DNA from 2 places in the Peribacillus sp. R9-11 genome. Region 2 is predicted to be linked to the other one. Evidence: riboswitches for the same ligand, from Rfam matches in the RefSeq annotation. Region 2 holds a riboswitch; the other holds the start of a gene.

Region 1 (7,626 bases), 120 kb from region 2:
GCTTTCAACATTTGTTGCCGGGGCTTTTTTGATGGTTTTAATCGTGATACTGAATGACGTCCTTATTAAAATTCCAATGGCAGCCCTTGTTGCAGTCATGATTATGGTTTCAATAGGAACATTCGACTGGTCTTCCTTGAAGAGGCTCAGACTAGCTCCTAAGACGGATGCAGCTGTGATGATTGTAACTGTCATCATTGTTCTTTATACGCATGATTTATCAAAAGGCGTATTTGCCGGCGTTCTCTTGAGCATGATTTTCTTCTCGGCTAAAATTTCTAAAGTGTCGGTTGAAAAAGCAGAGGACATTCAGGCTAAGAAAATTATTTATCGTATAACCGGACAATTATTTTTCGCCTCGGTTCAGGACTTTGTTTCCAAGTTCGATGTAAATGAAAAGGCTGATTCTATCACCATTGATTTTTCCCATTCAAAAATATGGGATGCTTCTGCAGTCGGCGCAGTTGATAAGGTTGTCCTTAAATATCGGCTACATGGTAAATCTGTTCAGGTGCTTGGTCTCGATCATGAAAGTTCCCAATTGCTTGAAAAGCTCGCCACTTATGATAGTAAAATATCTTAAGTTTAAATTTTGCTGAATAGAAACTTTTTAAACCGACAAAATAGATAACATGAAATATATCTAGATGGAAGGAGCAAAAAGTATGATATCCGAGCAGGATTATACGGCAGCAAACCTGTCACAAGATTTACTGAATGAACTAAGAAGCTTTGAAAGCAAGCTAGGCCAAGACGCAAATAAAGAACTAATTATTATCGCCTATGAAAAAGAGAAGGAAGCTTTGAATTAAAAAAAAGACTCAAACGTCATTTAAATGGCTTGTTTGAGTCCTTTTTTATAGACATGATTGAAATTTGTTGACCCTCACAATATTACATAAAAAGGGTGCTCGAAGTATTCAGAGCACCCTTTTCACATCTTTATTTACTGAATATGTCCGTTAAAACCGGCACGATTTGTTTTTTACGTGATACAACGCCTTCTAAGACGGCAATGTTGTTGCTCAATGTAACGTTATAAGCTTTTTCAACTGCTTCCGTTGATTTCCCAAGAGCCAAGGCAACAGAATCATTTGTTAAAATATCCGTTACAACGAATAAGAATAAATCTAATTCTTTCGTAGCAATAACAGCTTCAATAGCTGCTTCTAATTCAGCTTGTTTGGCAAGAACTTCGTTCGGATCCACAGCATTGACTTGAGCAATCTCCACTTTCGCAGTTCCCATAGAGAATTCTTTTGCATCAAGAGTAATTAGCTGGGCAATTGTTTTGTCGCTCAGGTCAGCGCCTGCTTTTAACATTTCTAAGCCATATGTTTCAGCATTTACTCCGGCAATCTCCGCTAATTCCATTGCTGCTGCAACATCTTGCTCTGTGCAGGTTGGAGATTTGAACAATAAAGAATCGGAAATGATGGCAGATAGCATTAGACCTGCGATTGCTTTAGGCACTTCAATACCGTTTTCTTTATAGATTTTATTTAAAATAGTTGCCGTGCAGCCAACTGGTTCTGCGCGGTAATATAAAGGATCACTTGTTTCAAAGTTAGCGATACGGTGGTGGTCGATAACTTCTAAAACACGGACTTGGTCAATGTCTTCTGCACTTTGCTGGCGTTCGTTGTGATCAACTAAAATCACACCATCCGCTTCCCCTGCCACTTTTTCTACAAGACGAGGAGCTTCGAATTTGAATTGGTCTAATGCATATTGAGTTTCACCATTCACTTCACCAAGACGAACAGGTTCAGCATTGATACCTAGTTGTTTTTTCAGATCCGCATAAGCGATAGCTGAACAAATTGTGTCTGTATCTGGGTTTTTATGTCCAAAAACTAATACTTTTTCCAAGATTATTTCTCCTTTTTAATAAATATTTTTCCGGGAACCCCCATCTTTACAATAAGGGAGAGCCACCTTTACTATACACTTTATTTTAACATAAAATCTCTTACATTCAGCGTTTGAATTTCCCATTTCCCTATTAATTCTTTCACTCTTTTTCCCTCTCCCCTCACTTTGTCAATAGATAAGGATTGGTTTTTATCAAATATATTAGTTGAATTATCGTCTCATATGGATTACGATAATATAAGCAGAAATACTAGATATTGATATTAAAAACAACACACATAACTATATATAGAATTATTTGTAATCCAAGGTGCCAGTGATGGCTGAAAAGGGAATCCGGTGTAAACCCGGAACTGTCCCCGCAACTGTAAATGTGACGAAATGAGAAAACCACTGTATATCTCTTTATACGGGAAGAACTCAAAGTAGGATGATCATGAGTCAGGAGACCTGCCTGGATTTTTCACGTTTCTTATTCTTCGGGGATTGAGATGATGAAACGATAGTATAACGGCTATTTTTTCATGGCTCTTTTATTCTATCGTTTGATCCGCTCAATTTATTGGGCGGATTTTTTTATTTAATGGAAGTTTACAAGGAGGATTATTCATGACTCAAACATATAACTCTACTATAGTGAAAAATGACACAGAAACAAGTTCTATCCAGCTTGAGATGTTATCCAAGGAATTCGAAGGCCGGCTAGATATGGAAAAGTTCAAAAAGCGTTTTACAAAATGGCTAGATCGTAAAAGTGACTCAACAGAAGAACAAACTTCAAAAAAACTGATCCAGCTTGCTCTCGAAAGTGTAGACATAGATGCTCCAGATTGGACGTTTGTTGCTGCGGCAGAACTTTTGAATACGATGTACAGGGATGCACAAGCGAATCGCGGTTATGAGGGCGTGAGCTACGGACCGTTCTATGAATTAATCGCAGGACTCTCTCAACAGCAAGAGGGGGAACGCTACCCGATTTATAAACCCGAACTACTCGACTCTTACTCCAAAGAAGAAATTGAAGAATTAGGCTTAGTGATCGATCCGGAAAAAGATAAACTATTTTCTTATATCGGTATCTACTTATTAAACGACCGCTACCTAGCCCGTCCGAAAAAAGACAAGGTCTACGAACTGCCTCAGGAGCGCTTCATGATCATCGCTATGGAAATTATGAGAATGGAAAAAACAGAACACCGCCTGCAACTTGTCAAAGAGGCATACTGGGCGATGTCCAATCTGTATATGACCGTCGCGACACCTACCCTATCAAACGCAGGAAAAACTCACGGTCAGTTAAGTTCATGCTTTATTGACGCGATTGAAGATTCTATTGATGGCATTTATCTATCCAACTACGATGCCGCTAAAGTATCTAAATTCGGCGGTGGTGTAGGACTTTATGTCGGTAAAATCCGCTCACTTGGTTCTGATATCCGTGGTTTTTCTGGAAACAGTTCAGGCACGACCCCTTGGATCCGTTTGTTTAACCAGACTGCTGTCAGCGTCGATCAATTGGGCCAGCGTAAAGGGGCAATCGCGATTTATTTGGATGCCTGGCATAAAGATATCATGAGTTTCCTTGACTTAAAGACACAAAACGGTGATGACCGGTTGAAAGCTCATGATATTTTTACAGGTGTATGTATTCCTGATCTGTTCATGGAAGCCGTACGCGATCGGAAAGAATGGTATCTTTTCGACCCACATACCGTAAAGCAAACCCTTGGATTCTCACTCGAAGATTTTTATGACGAGAAAAAAGGCGAAGGAAGCTTCAGAAATCATTACGCTCACGCTGTGGAGGCTGCGGAAAATGGCACACTTCCTAGCTATAGCTTTGAAAAAATCAACGCGATGGACATTATGAAGAGCATTATGATTTCTCAGCTAGAAGAAGGCGTACCGTATATGTTCTACCGTGATGAAGTGAACCGTAAGAATCCTAATAAACATAAAGGAATGATTTATTGTTCCAACCTTTGCACAGAGATTGCTCAAAACTTAAGCCCTTCAACGATCACGGATGAATACGAAACTGAAGATGGCGATGTAGTTGTAGTTCGTAAAAGCGGCGATTTCGTTGTATGTAACCTTTCTTCCATTAACCTGCCTCGCGCGGTAAGTAGCGATGTATTAGAAAGATTGATTCCGATTCAGATCCGCATGCTCGATAACGTCATTGATGTGAACAGTCTTCCGGTCAAGCAAGCATCCATCTCAAACAAGCGTTACCGGGCAATTGGCTTAGGAACATTTGGATGGCATCATTTACTTGCCACCCAGAATATATATTGGGAATCAGATGAGGCCGTTCAATATGCTGATACTTTATACGAAAAAATTGCTTACTTAACAATCAAAGCGTCTAATGAATTGGCTAAGGAAAAAGGAACGTACCCATATTTTGAAGGATCTGATTGGCATACAGGCCAATATTTCGAACTTCGTGACTATACCGATGAAAAATGGATAGATTTAAAAGAAAATGTGCAGCTACACGGTACCCGTAATGGATATTTAATGGCCATTGCACCTAATTCATCAACGGCTAAAATCGGTAACTCCACTGATGGAATCGATCCCTTATATGAAATTGAATTTTATGAAGAAAAGAAAAACTTCAAATTCAAAGTGACAGCACCCGGATTGACGCCTAATACGTATGAGTATTATAAAAAAACACGATTTAACTTGGACCAACTGGAAAGCATCAGACAAAATGCAGCCCGTCAGCGTCATATTGACCAAGCTATCAGCTTTAACCTGTATGTCCACAACACAATCAAGGCTAAAGTTCTATTGGATATCCATTTAACAGCATGGGAAAGCGGATTGAAATCAACATATTATGTTCGTTCCACTTCATCTGAATATGATAATGCCTGCGAAAGTTGCTCAAGTTAACGATCAAATCAGTAATCTATTTTTAAAGGAGTTTTACGAATGACCAATCATATCAAAAAAATCCGGATGCTCGAACCTACGCATCCAACTAAAGCAACGGGCGTATTCAAAGGGGAAGCTTCAGGCTTTCTCCTTTGGAACGATATTCAGTATGAAAAATTCTATGATACGTATACACAACTCATAAATAACTTTTGGAAGCCTTCGAGCGTGAACATGATTCAGGATAAAAAGCAGTGGGGCGAATTAGATGAAGATATCCAGGATGCTTTCCTTGATATCCTTACAATGATTGCAGGAATGGACAGCCTTCAAACGCCGACTTTAGTGGAAATCCTTCGTTACATCAAAGACCCGGCAGCAAAAGCGATCCTGGCCAACATGGCCCAGCAGGAATCTATTCATAATGAATCTTATTCCTATATCCTTGCTTCCTTGATTCCGGTAGGCAAGCAAAAACAACTTTTCGACCGCATTAAAGAACACCCGGAAGTGATAAAGCGAAATCAACCGATTGTGGATGCCTATCAAACGTTTGTGGACGATCCTAGTCCTCAACACTTATTTGAAGCACTCATCCATTCCACGAACCTCGAAGGTATTTATTTCTACCTGGCATTCGCCTTCTATTACAACTTAGGGCGTCAAAACCTAATGACTGGTTCGGCTACAATGATTTCCTATATACATCGCGATGAAATGGTTCACTTCGATTTCATCGGAATGCTCGTACAAATCTTGATGTATGAATACCCGGAGTTAAATAATGAAGAAAACACGAAGTTCATCTATACAACGATTGAAAGAGCAGTTGAACTTGAAAAAGAATGGTCTGAGTATATGCTTGAGGATATACAAACCAAAGCAGATCTCGACTTGGAAGAATTCAACGAGTACATCGAGTACATCGCCAACAAACGACTGCGTATGCTAGGACTTGAAAACTTGTATCAAGAGTATAGTGAGAACCCGATGCCATGGATTAAAACATTCGACGACGAATCTATTGGCCTCACCAAAACTGATTTCTTTGAACAAAAATCAAGAACATACAGTCAAGTAAATGCTAGCAATGGGTTCGATGAGCTATAAAATTGCAATTGTCTATCATTCGGCGGGCGGCAATACAAAAGCACTAGCTGAAGCCCTTGCTTCCCTTTTGCCAGAAGCAGAACTTTTTCGAACTAGCGAATTTGATACCGGTATATTGCCAGAATATGATGCATTGATCATCGGTACCTATACATGGGGTAATGGAGAGCTTCCTGCCAAAACAGCTGCCTTTTATGCGGAACTAGAGCAATTACCGATTTCTCATCTAAAGACAGGCGTCTTCGGGACAGGAGAAACCAATTACAATCATTTTTGCGGAGCGGTCGATCATTTTCGGGACATGCTATTTGCAAAGAGCCAGTTATTGGTGACTTTAAAAATCGAACAAATGTATCAAGAATCAGACTTGCCAAGACTTCAAAAGTTCACCTCTTTATTTAGGAACTGAATGAAAGGGATATGCGATTATGCATATCCCTTTCATTCGTTAATTAGTAAAAAACAGAATCCTGATTATGAAAATCATTTAATCCCTGCATCATACTAAGGATAATAATGGTATATAATGAAGAAAAAAGGAGAAACCCTATGGCTGATACTATCGCTCAGTTACTCCCCATACTTTTTATGCTATTGTTTGCAGTAATCTTAATATTTTTAGTAATTAACCTGTCCCAGCATTTTAATCGTTCTAAACGGATCGAAGAAAAATTGGATAAATTACTTAAGGAAATAGCCAACAGAAAAGGGGATTAAAAATTTTTTCTTTTCAGAGGAAAAATAAAAAGACTCCAGAATCGGAGTCTTTTTTTATAAGCGTTCAATTATTTTTGAACGTTAGCTGCTTGTGGTCCACGAGCGCCTTGCTCGATTTCGAAAGAAACTTCTTGGCCTTCTTCAAGAGTTTTGAAGCCTTCGCCTTGGATAGCTGAGAAATGTACGAATACATCGTCTTGGCCTTCAACTTCGATGAAACCGAAACCTTTTTCTGCGTTAAACCATTTTACTTTACCTTGTACCATGATAGTTCCTCCTGTGTTTGGAAAAATCCATTTTATTACTATTTTTGGTTCTGGATAATGTTTCAAGAGGAATCCTATAACGGTAAATCCATCTATCAAACTTATTCCGAACAAAAATAATTACTTATATTATATCATGTAAAATCAAAAAAAAACAAGATTATCGCTGTAATTCCAACGACAAATTATCCTAAAATTCTACATTTTTCTCTTCTTGCTTTGGCGGAAACCTTCGTCCAGTAAATAGCGCTCTGCCTCAATCGGGCTCTCGAAACACTCCTCCAAATTCGATCCAGAGTATACGTTCCAGAGTTGATCTTCTCTTACAAGCGAAAGCTCCTGCTTTTCAAGTCCAATCCATGTTCCTTCCAACCTAGCGAACTCGTTTACTTCTTCTTCTTCGATTTCAATCGGAGGTTCGGATAGATAAGCTATGCTTTTTTGAATCAAATCTTTTAATTCCTCTTCAGTATAGTCACGTATATTGATAAATCCTTTACGGTCAGTTTCTTTCTTTCTCATATGCCCTGCGTATACGAATCCATTTCCATTTGGATGCAGGTGCTGAACGACGATCTTTTTCTCTTGGACACTTTCTAGATAGTGGAAATTCACACGGCCCAGTGAAACATCTTTCCTCTGTAATTCAGGAAAAGTTTCAATAATGCTCAATTTTTCTTCAAATGTTAACAAATTTCTTCCTCATTTCATTAGTTCATATTGTTTGTCGATTATAACATAGACTGATTAGAAACAATAATCTTCCTCG
Region 2 (7,626 bases):
AGGAAAGTATTGTTTCAAAGTCTGTATCATGAATGCTTTAGCTTTTTTATCAACCACGGTAATATTGATAGTTACTCAGCGTTAATGATTAGCCGTGAATTTTTTTATCGCCCAAACTTAAATACGGAGTACCCTTTCTTAACAACTTCCTTTTAACCGAAGCCAGATTTTTGCTGTTTCTTTTCTTAGTTGCATAATAGAATACCTTAAATCAATGACAATGGTTTCAAAAAGTGCCTTGATTCTACCGGAAAATATACTACGGGTCTTTGCTAGGAAAATACTATTTGCTTGTCAAAAGTATGGAGGGATATTACATTTATTGTAATGAACAAGGGGTATTTTTATACAATTGATGAGGAGGGAAGCCATGCTAGAGATTAAGACGATAAATGATGTGGTTTGTGTACAAGGGACCCCTGAAGGAATAAAGTCGGGGATGAGTGTATATGTTTTTTTAACAGACGGCCTATTGATTGATACGGGAGCCCAAATTTTATTGGAAGAACTTATCCCTTTCTATGAATCAGCCAACTTCGATTTAGTGGCGCTAACGCATTATCATGAGGACCATACTGGCGGTGCTTCCTGGATACAGGAACATAGAAAAGTTCCAATTTATATTCATCCGGTGTCGATTGATGTATGTGCGAAGGATGCTGAATATCCTGATTATCGCAAAACTTTTTGGGGAAGGAGAGATGGCTTCAAAGCTGAGCCGCTGGGGAGGGCTGTTCATTCCCGTACCCAAACGTGGGAGCCAATCTTTACCCCAGGTCATGCTATGGACCATATGGTGTATTTGAATCACAGTAATGGCATGCTGTTTTCAGGTGACCTATTCGTTACACCGAAAACGAAGCTTGTTTTACGGGAAGAATCTGTCCCTGTTATCATCGATTCTATAAATAGATTACTTCAATATGATTTTGGAGAGGTTTTTTGTTGTCATGCCGGTCATGTCCCTAATGGGAAGGAAATGTTTCAAAGAAAGCTCGACTATTTGGAAAACCTGCGTGGTGAAATTTTACGATTACATAATCAAGGCTTGGCAGTACATGAAATCCAGCAAATTGTTTTGCCGAATCAATATCCGCTTATCGAGATATCTGGCCACGAATGGGATTCGGAGCATATTATCACATCGATATTAAAAGAAAAGATATTGATTAATAAGGATAATGGAGCGAAATACTAATTAGTGATTTTGTGTAATGGAAGAGCTGTTAATCAATTTCCTTTTGAACACAGAAGCACGCATTGTAGTTTAAGGGATAATTTTATAATTTAAACTGAAAATTAAATACGTCTAGAAAAAGGTGCAGATAATATATTGAAGATTATCTGCTTAAAAGGGAAGTCCGGTTAGAATCCGGCGCTGTCCCGCAACTGTATATGAGAGCGATTCGAGTAATGCCACTGTCTCCTGCAAAAGGGGATGGGAAGGTTCGAAAAGCGATGATCATGAGCCAGGATACCTGCCTATTTTTAGCACAGCATCATAAACCTACGAGGATAGGAGGTGTTAAGTGCGAGAATTGACAAGAGCATGTTTTTCATTTTTTGAAAAATGGAAAATTCATGTTTGTTTTTTGTTATGTTTTCTTTTGCACTCTAACAACTTCTAATCGGGAAGTTGTTTTTTTTATTTTTTTAGATGTAATCAATTATAATAGTCGATTTTTTAACAAAATCATAAGGAAACTCTCGTCTCTCTATGGAACAGGAGAAAAGTTTTCTTTATGAACAAAATTTAAGGGGGGATAATGCATGTTTGGAACAGTTAGATACTTTACGGATTTTTTAAAAGCTAAGATTATGTATAATTTTTCTGGGGAAGAAATGATTTCTTTAAGCGAAAATCATACAAGGTTGAACAAGGAAATTAATGTGAAGGCAAAAAATTCAAAAGAAAAAGTAGAGTATTTACTTTTTCTTGAAAAGGCTTATGGAATAATTAATAAGGAAATGTTCGGTCAAAAGGAGGAGTTGACAGTTTTATAAAAAGGAGCCACCTAAAGGAGGCTCCGGACACTAATTATTTATTCTTGTTTGGCTCGGTTTCATCATAAAAATCATGGGCTTCTTCAATGTTCTGAAGGTCAGCAGCTGCATAAACATTCCCGCCGGCCAGCCCTTCATTGATGTAACGGTCGATGTCTAAGAAAGCAGAGTTCTTGCCTTCATATTCGGTATCCTTCAAAAATGTGAATTCTTCTTTATCCAAAAGAAATCCCTCCTAACCTTTTTTTATAGTGTAGGCAAAAGAGGGCTTTTTATTCTGAGTAAGTCCTCATGAATGAAATGAGGAGTTTAGCACTAAGTTATTCATATACATGATAGACCATTAAGTCATGTATGATGCTTTTGAGCTTAGCTTCGTCTGTTTCTGAAGGGGGATTGGCAGTCCATTCTATGGACCCGTCTTTATGGTATAAGGCTTGGACGGCCTGCTTGTTAAAGTAAAAGGAAATTTTCCAACCTGGTAAATTTTTATGTAATGGTGCCCATTGAAAATGAGTAATCATATGTATAACCTCCATATAAGCTGTCTCTCATTTCATTATAATGGAAAACGGCAGATGGAGGTTATTTTCTCGTTTGATTTAATAAAGTTAATTCAATAAACAGGTTTTTCAAATGCAAGAGTCGGCTTGCTTCAATTTCTTCTTCATCAAATTGCATGGGTTTAGAGTTTACTTCGTAAATGAAGAGTGATCCTGTTGAATCTTCGCCAATATCAATAGAGAATTCCCCGAGAAAGCCGAATTTCTTCGAAAGAATCAGACCGCACTTTTGAGCAATGTACGCCAACTTCCGGTTTAAATTCCTCGATTGCAAGTTTTTGTAAGGGAAAAGTTTCCCGCCTCTTGGAGTATGAGTTGTGATTTCCTGAGTTTGTGACATCCGTACAGCCTTACCAGTAATTTTATAGAACCCATTTTCATAATGAACGAGAACTCGGTAATCATAACGATGTCCATTCAGTTTCTTTGGTATAACCGCGCGTTGGGCGAGATAGGCTCTTCTCATCAGTAGCATTTTTTTATGCTCCCAAAAAGAGGAGAAATTTGGGAAGGATTCACTATGTTTTAGGCTATTAAACTGAAGAGTTTCATCAGGATTCTCTATTAGTGTGTAAATACCTTTCCCTTGGCTTCCTTTAGATGGTTTTAAGTAAATATGTCTGTGGGATTTTAAAAAAGCCCTCAGTCCATCGCAATCACCTAGGATAATTGTTGATGGAAGATGGTTGGTGAGGGAGCCATCTTCCATCAATGCTTCATACATCATATATTTATCTAAAAAACAAGGATTGAAAAGGTTCATACCATGATCTTGAAAGTAGTTGATAAGCCGTTGAAAATCCTCTGATGCCTCGAAGCCCCTTGAGGGAATTCGGTTATAAACTATATCGGGAAGCGGCATCTTAACCTCGATCCATTTGTTTGAAATGGAGGAAAAAAGGAAGCCTTTTACAGGGATAGAATGAAAGGTCTCAACCGTAAATACAAACACTAAAATCCCATGTTCCAGCAAATATAGTGATAAATCCTGAAAAAGGGTCAAGTTTCCCCCTATTCCTGATTCCTTTTTGGGATTTGAAGAAGTTAAAATTCCGACGACGAGCATCCGGCTACCTGGAAAAATAGAAATAGGAATAAGTGTTTGATTATTTTGATTCTGTTTATAGTGTATTTCCTCTTTTTCCGCGCCGGCGAATAGTTGCATGTTTTCTTGGTCGTGGTACCAGCTTTCAGTTGGAATATCGTAAAAAATATTCATCTCTGCACACCGACAGCATTTGTAATGGTTTGTTCCGTAAGATAAATAGCATAATCAAGGCTGAGCTTTCTTGTTAGCAGCTCGAACTCTTTGAGTTTTGGATGGGAAAAGATTGAACGTCCTGGTTTAGAATTAGCTTCAAACATCCAAACTTGCCCTTTTTTATCTAATCCAAAATCAAAACCGATTTCTGCAATGATGCCATCTAAGTGCTCTTCAATACTTTCACTTAATATTAGGGCGGCTTCCGAAAGCTTTCGTTCGACTTCTTTCGCCTCATCATCATCACCATATAGCTCGGCAATCGTTTTGATGACACCTCCGCTTTTAATGTGGGTAGTAACGCTTCCAGCGCCGGCTATTTTTGCGGCGATTGCAGTTACCTGCCAAATTCCCTTGCTGTCCTTGTTCGTATGCACTCGGAAATCTACAGGTCGTTTAGAAGAACGAATTAATGGTATGCCCTGCTGCACAATGAGATTTTCAAGCGGTCGATTATGAAAGATGTGTTTAACAATGGATTCTAAAGTAGAAAACTTTTGCAATTTATTTTCCTGAGCATCATTTTTATAACGACAATAGTAGACATTTTCATGTTTATCATAAAGAATTTGGTGAATTCCAAGCCCAAGGCTGCCATGAATAGGCTTTATATAAACTTGGCGGTAATGAGAAAGCAGGGTTTCTACGACGGACAGAGATTGAAAAGGATACGTTTCCGGTAAAAAAGGAAGTGCCCGCTCATCCGCACATAACCGTTCATTTATATCCCATTTATTAAAAAAACCTGGATTGTACCAAGGAATTGTATACTCTTTTTGGAATTTCTGTTTCACTTCCTTAGGGCCATCCCGGTTTTCCGTCAAACGGTTAGGGAGCCGGTCATAGATGACATTTGGAAAAGGAAATTCGTTAATATTCCAGTCATCGTTCTCATAGACATAGCCCTTGATTGTTTCTTTTTCCCAATTGATTACATTTTCACCGAAAACAAAAGGGATACAGCCTGTTGTTTGGCTCAGAGAAAGGAGTTTTGAAAAAAAATCTGAACGTTCCCCGAGCGGTTTGTTTGAAATGCCGGTAAAACCTGATGAAAATATCCCGACGACTGGCCCAATATGAATGCTCTTACCGTATATAAATAGATGAAGAGGCATATCGACCTGAGTAAATATTAAAGATTCCGCGAGACTTTCTGACAGGACGATTGTTTGCTTGATTGCAGGATTTTGTTTAACAATGGCAGGACATGAATGCTGGCCAAAATATATTAATTCAATCTCTGCCAAATCTCCAAGCTCTGATGGATAGAAGAGAACGTTGCCGGGAGTATCGGCAATCTCGGCAGGATAAGTCTTTCTCACTCTCTATTCACCTGCTTTCTGAAGATGATCGGCTAAAAATTGGCTATATTGGAACGGTGCGCGATGGATATCCTTCATCGATTCAGGTTGAAGTGTTTGGATGATTTTCCTACCTGGTTTTGAGTTAATATCCATTATCCATATTTGCCCTTTTTTATCAATGCCTAGGTCGATTCCTAGCTCAAATAGCCTTTCAAAAACGGCTTCGGTTTCGACAGGTAAGGTACGGAGGATATGCTGGATTTTTTGTTCGGCAGCAATTGGAATAGATTCAGGATTTTTTTTGATGAAAGCCTCGAGCGAAATAGCTTCCCCACCAGTGGCTAAATTGGAGGTGATTCCATCTTGTTGTCCAAGGCGAATGCCTCTGCCGCGTTCCATCCACTGATTTTTTTCGTTTTTTTGAAGTAAAATTCGTAAATCGAACGGTTCCTTTTTCTGGTTGCAAAGTTCTAAATAAGGCTGACAAAGGTAACTATATCGATTTAATAAATGCTGCAGCCATTTGTTCAGTTGAGATTTAGAGTCAAATTTACGGTCGTATTTGGTGCCCTTTTTTGTCATGGACACCAATGTGCCGCCTTCGGTTTTTGTGAGAAGATAGATTCCCGTACCACCTGCTCCAAACTCTGGTTTGATAATAATTTTATCCAGACGTTCCAAATGCCCGCTGATTTCTTCAGGTGTGGTAACTTGAACGGTTTCTGGAAAAAATGCCTCTAGCAGGGGATGTTTTTTTAAAATTTGATAAACTTCCCACTTTCCTGGAAGGCCAAGGCCAAGGAAACTTGAGTTAACTTTTAACCAATTGATTTTATCGCGCATTTCCGTCGAAACACGAGATAAGCCATGGAAACAGCGGTCATATACAAAATCAGGGAGATCAAATGATTCAGAGCGCCATGTTTCCTTTTCGGCATCAAAACGTTCTCCTCGAACTTTCTTCACATCGATATCAATATTCTCGGGTGTGAATTTACATACATTCATATTAAATGATTTAGCTGCTTTTGCTATTTCAGTAAAATAATGATTTTCATGTGTATCTGACGTTGCCATTAATCCTATTAACACGTGCCAGCAACTCCTTTTATGGATGGTTTTCTCGGTCAAGAGTAAGCATAAATTCAACAATGGACTTTACTGATGGACGAAAGGTTTCATAGTTGCCCTGAAATTTTTTTGAAGGTTTCGAGTTCACTTCAATAATCCAAGGGTGTGTGTCAACATCAAGTGCTAAATCGATTCCGAGCTCCCCGAATAAATCATCATGATTTTCTGCCAAAGTATGGGCAGTTTTTTTAGCGAGTCTTATAAGCTTTTGGTGCAAACGTCCGGCTTCCTGAGGATCAAATACTTCCTTTAAAAAGTCTGAGCCGTTTTTCATCATACCGCCCTGTGCAAGATTGGAAACGATATTACCTGGATCTCCTATCCGGGCAACCATGGAGGTAACTTTCCATTGAAACTGCTCGTTTTGATGAAGAAGGATTCGGAAATCAACTTTTCTCTGATCGATTTCAAACAAGGAAATCCCCTTTTGAAGGATGTATGTTTGTTTTCTGCAGAATTTTTTCAAGGCGTTATACAACTTTTCATTCGTATCCGCAATATGCACATTTTGTATATGTCCGGTTTGCTCGATTTTCCATTTTCCATCTACTTGTGTTAACCTGCAAATATTCCTTCCTTGACTGCCGGAAGTAGGCTTTAAATAGATAACAGAATGGTTCTCTAAAAATGTAAAGAAGGCTTCCTTCTCGTTAAAAAGTATGGTATCAGGCAGATTTGAAAGCAGTTCATATTCTAAGAGAAGAAGCTCATGTACATCGAACTTAGAAAGAAACCCTCCATTAAACATCGGGATTGAATATGATTTTAGTTCATTTGTAAACAGATCGAAGGTTGGCGATTCTTCCATTCTGCGCGAATGAATCCGATTATAAAACACATTAGGGATAGGTAGAGTAAGGGTTTGCCACCCATTTTGTCCTGGCCAATATCCTTCCACTACGCCTTCTTTTAGAGACTGTATTCCTACTAAAAAGAAGGAAAAGCCTTGTTGATGACAGTAGGATTTCATCTCCTGATAAAATTTTTCCATCTCCCCAAATGTCCCATCTTTCAAGGGAAGTTGGTTGATGAGTGCAGCAAAGAAGGGCCCTATATTTATTGATCTATCCTCCGCATGGAAGGTCACGGAAATTGGGTCTGAAAAAGCAGGCAGGGATAAAATTTGGTTTGTGTCAAATGAAAGTTTTATTGTTGGCTGGGATGAAGGGAATGGTTGGACGAGTACAGGAACGGAACGGCATCCCGCCATAAGCGTAAGGGGTTCCCCATATTGAAGATCCCACGCCTCGAATAATTTTTCTTCGATGAACAGTAGTGCCTTCTTTCTAGTGATTGCAGGATTTACCGTAATGAAAATTTTTTGAAATTTAAGATTCATTATAATTCCCCGTTTGCACTAAGT

What was found. Region 2 has a riboswitch for cobalamin ahead of RE409_RS06185 (hypothetical protein). Riboswitches for the same ligand answer to the same signal wherever they lie in the genome.
Region 1: it holds a riboswitch for cobalamin, as region 2 does, so the genes downstream of both, RE409_RS05645 (ribonucleoside-diphosphate reductase subunit alpha) here and RE409_RS06185 (hypothetical protein) in region 2, are expected to answer to the same signal.

Annotation. Positions count from the first base shown of each region.
Region 1 covers NZ_CP133763.1:1,170,204-1,177,829, reverse strand. Annotated here, with positions in the region: gene RE409_RS05660 (SulP family inorganic anion transporter) at 1-583, shown strand, start outside; gene RE409_RS05655 (hypothetical protein) at 666-812, shown strand; gene RE409_RS05650 (manganese-dependent inorganic pyrophosphatase) at 943-1,872, opposite strand; cobalamin riboswitch at 2,167-2,348, shown strand; gene RE409_RS05645 (ribonucleoside-diphosphate reductase subunit alpha) at 2,485-4,782, shown strand; gene RE409_RS05640 (ribonucleotide-diphosphate reductase subunit beta) at 4,822-5,874, shown strand; gene RE409_RS05635 (flavodoxin domain-containing protein) at 5,864-6,283, shown strand; gene RE409_RS05630 (hypothetical protein) at 6,424-6,591, shown strand; gene RE409_RS05625 (cold-shock protein) at 6,660-6,857, opposite strand; gene RE409_RS05620 (hypothetical protein) at 7,056-7,550, opposite strand.
Region 2 covers NZ_CP133763.1:1,290,127-1,297,752, forward strand. Annotated here, with positions in the region: gene RE409_RS06180 (MBL fold metallo-hydrolase) at 371-1,198, shown strand; cobalamin riboswitch at 1,301-1,501, shown strand; gene RE409_RS06185 (hypothetical protein) at 1,771-2,004, shown strand; gene RE409_RS06190 (hypothetical protein) at 2,039-2,227, opposite strand; gene RE409_RS06195 (YheE family protein) at 2,325-2,528, opposite strand; gene RE409_RS06200 (YheC/YheD family endospore coat-associated protein) at 2,590-3,786, opposite strand; gene RE409_RS06205 (YheC/YheD family endospore coat-associated protein) at 3,783-5,150, opposite strand; gene RE409_RS06210 (YheC/YheD family endospore coat-associated protein) at 5,154-6,224, opposite strand; gene RE409_RS06215 (YheC/YheD family endospore coat-associated protein) at 6,241-7,602, opposite strand.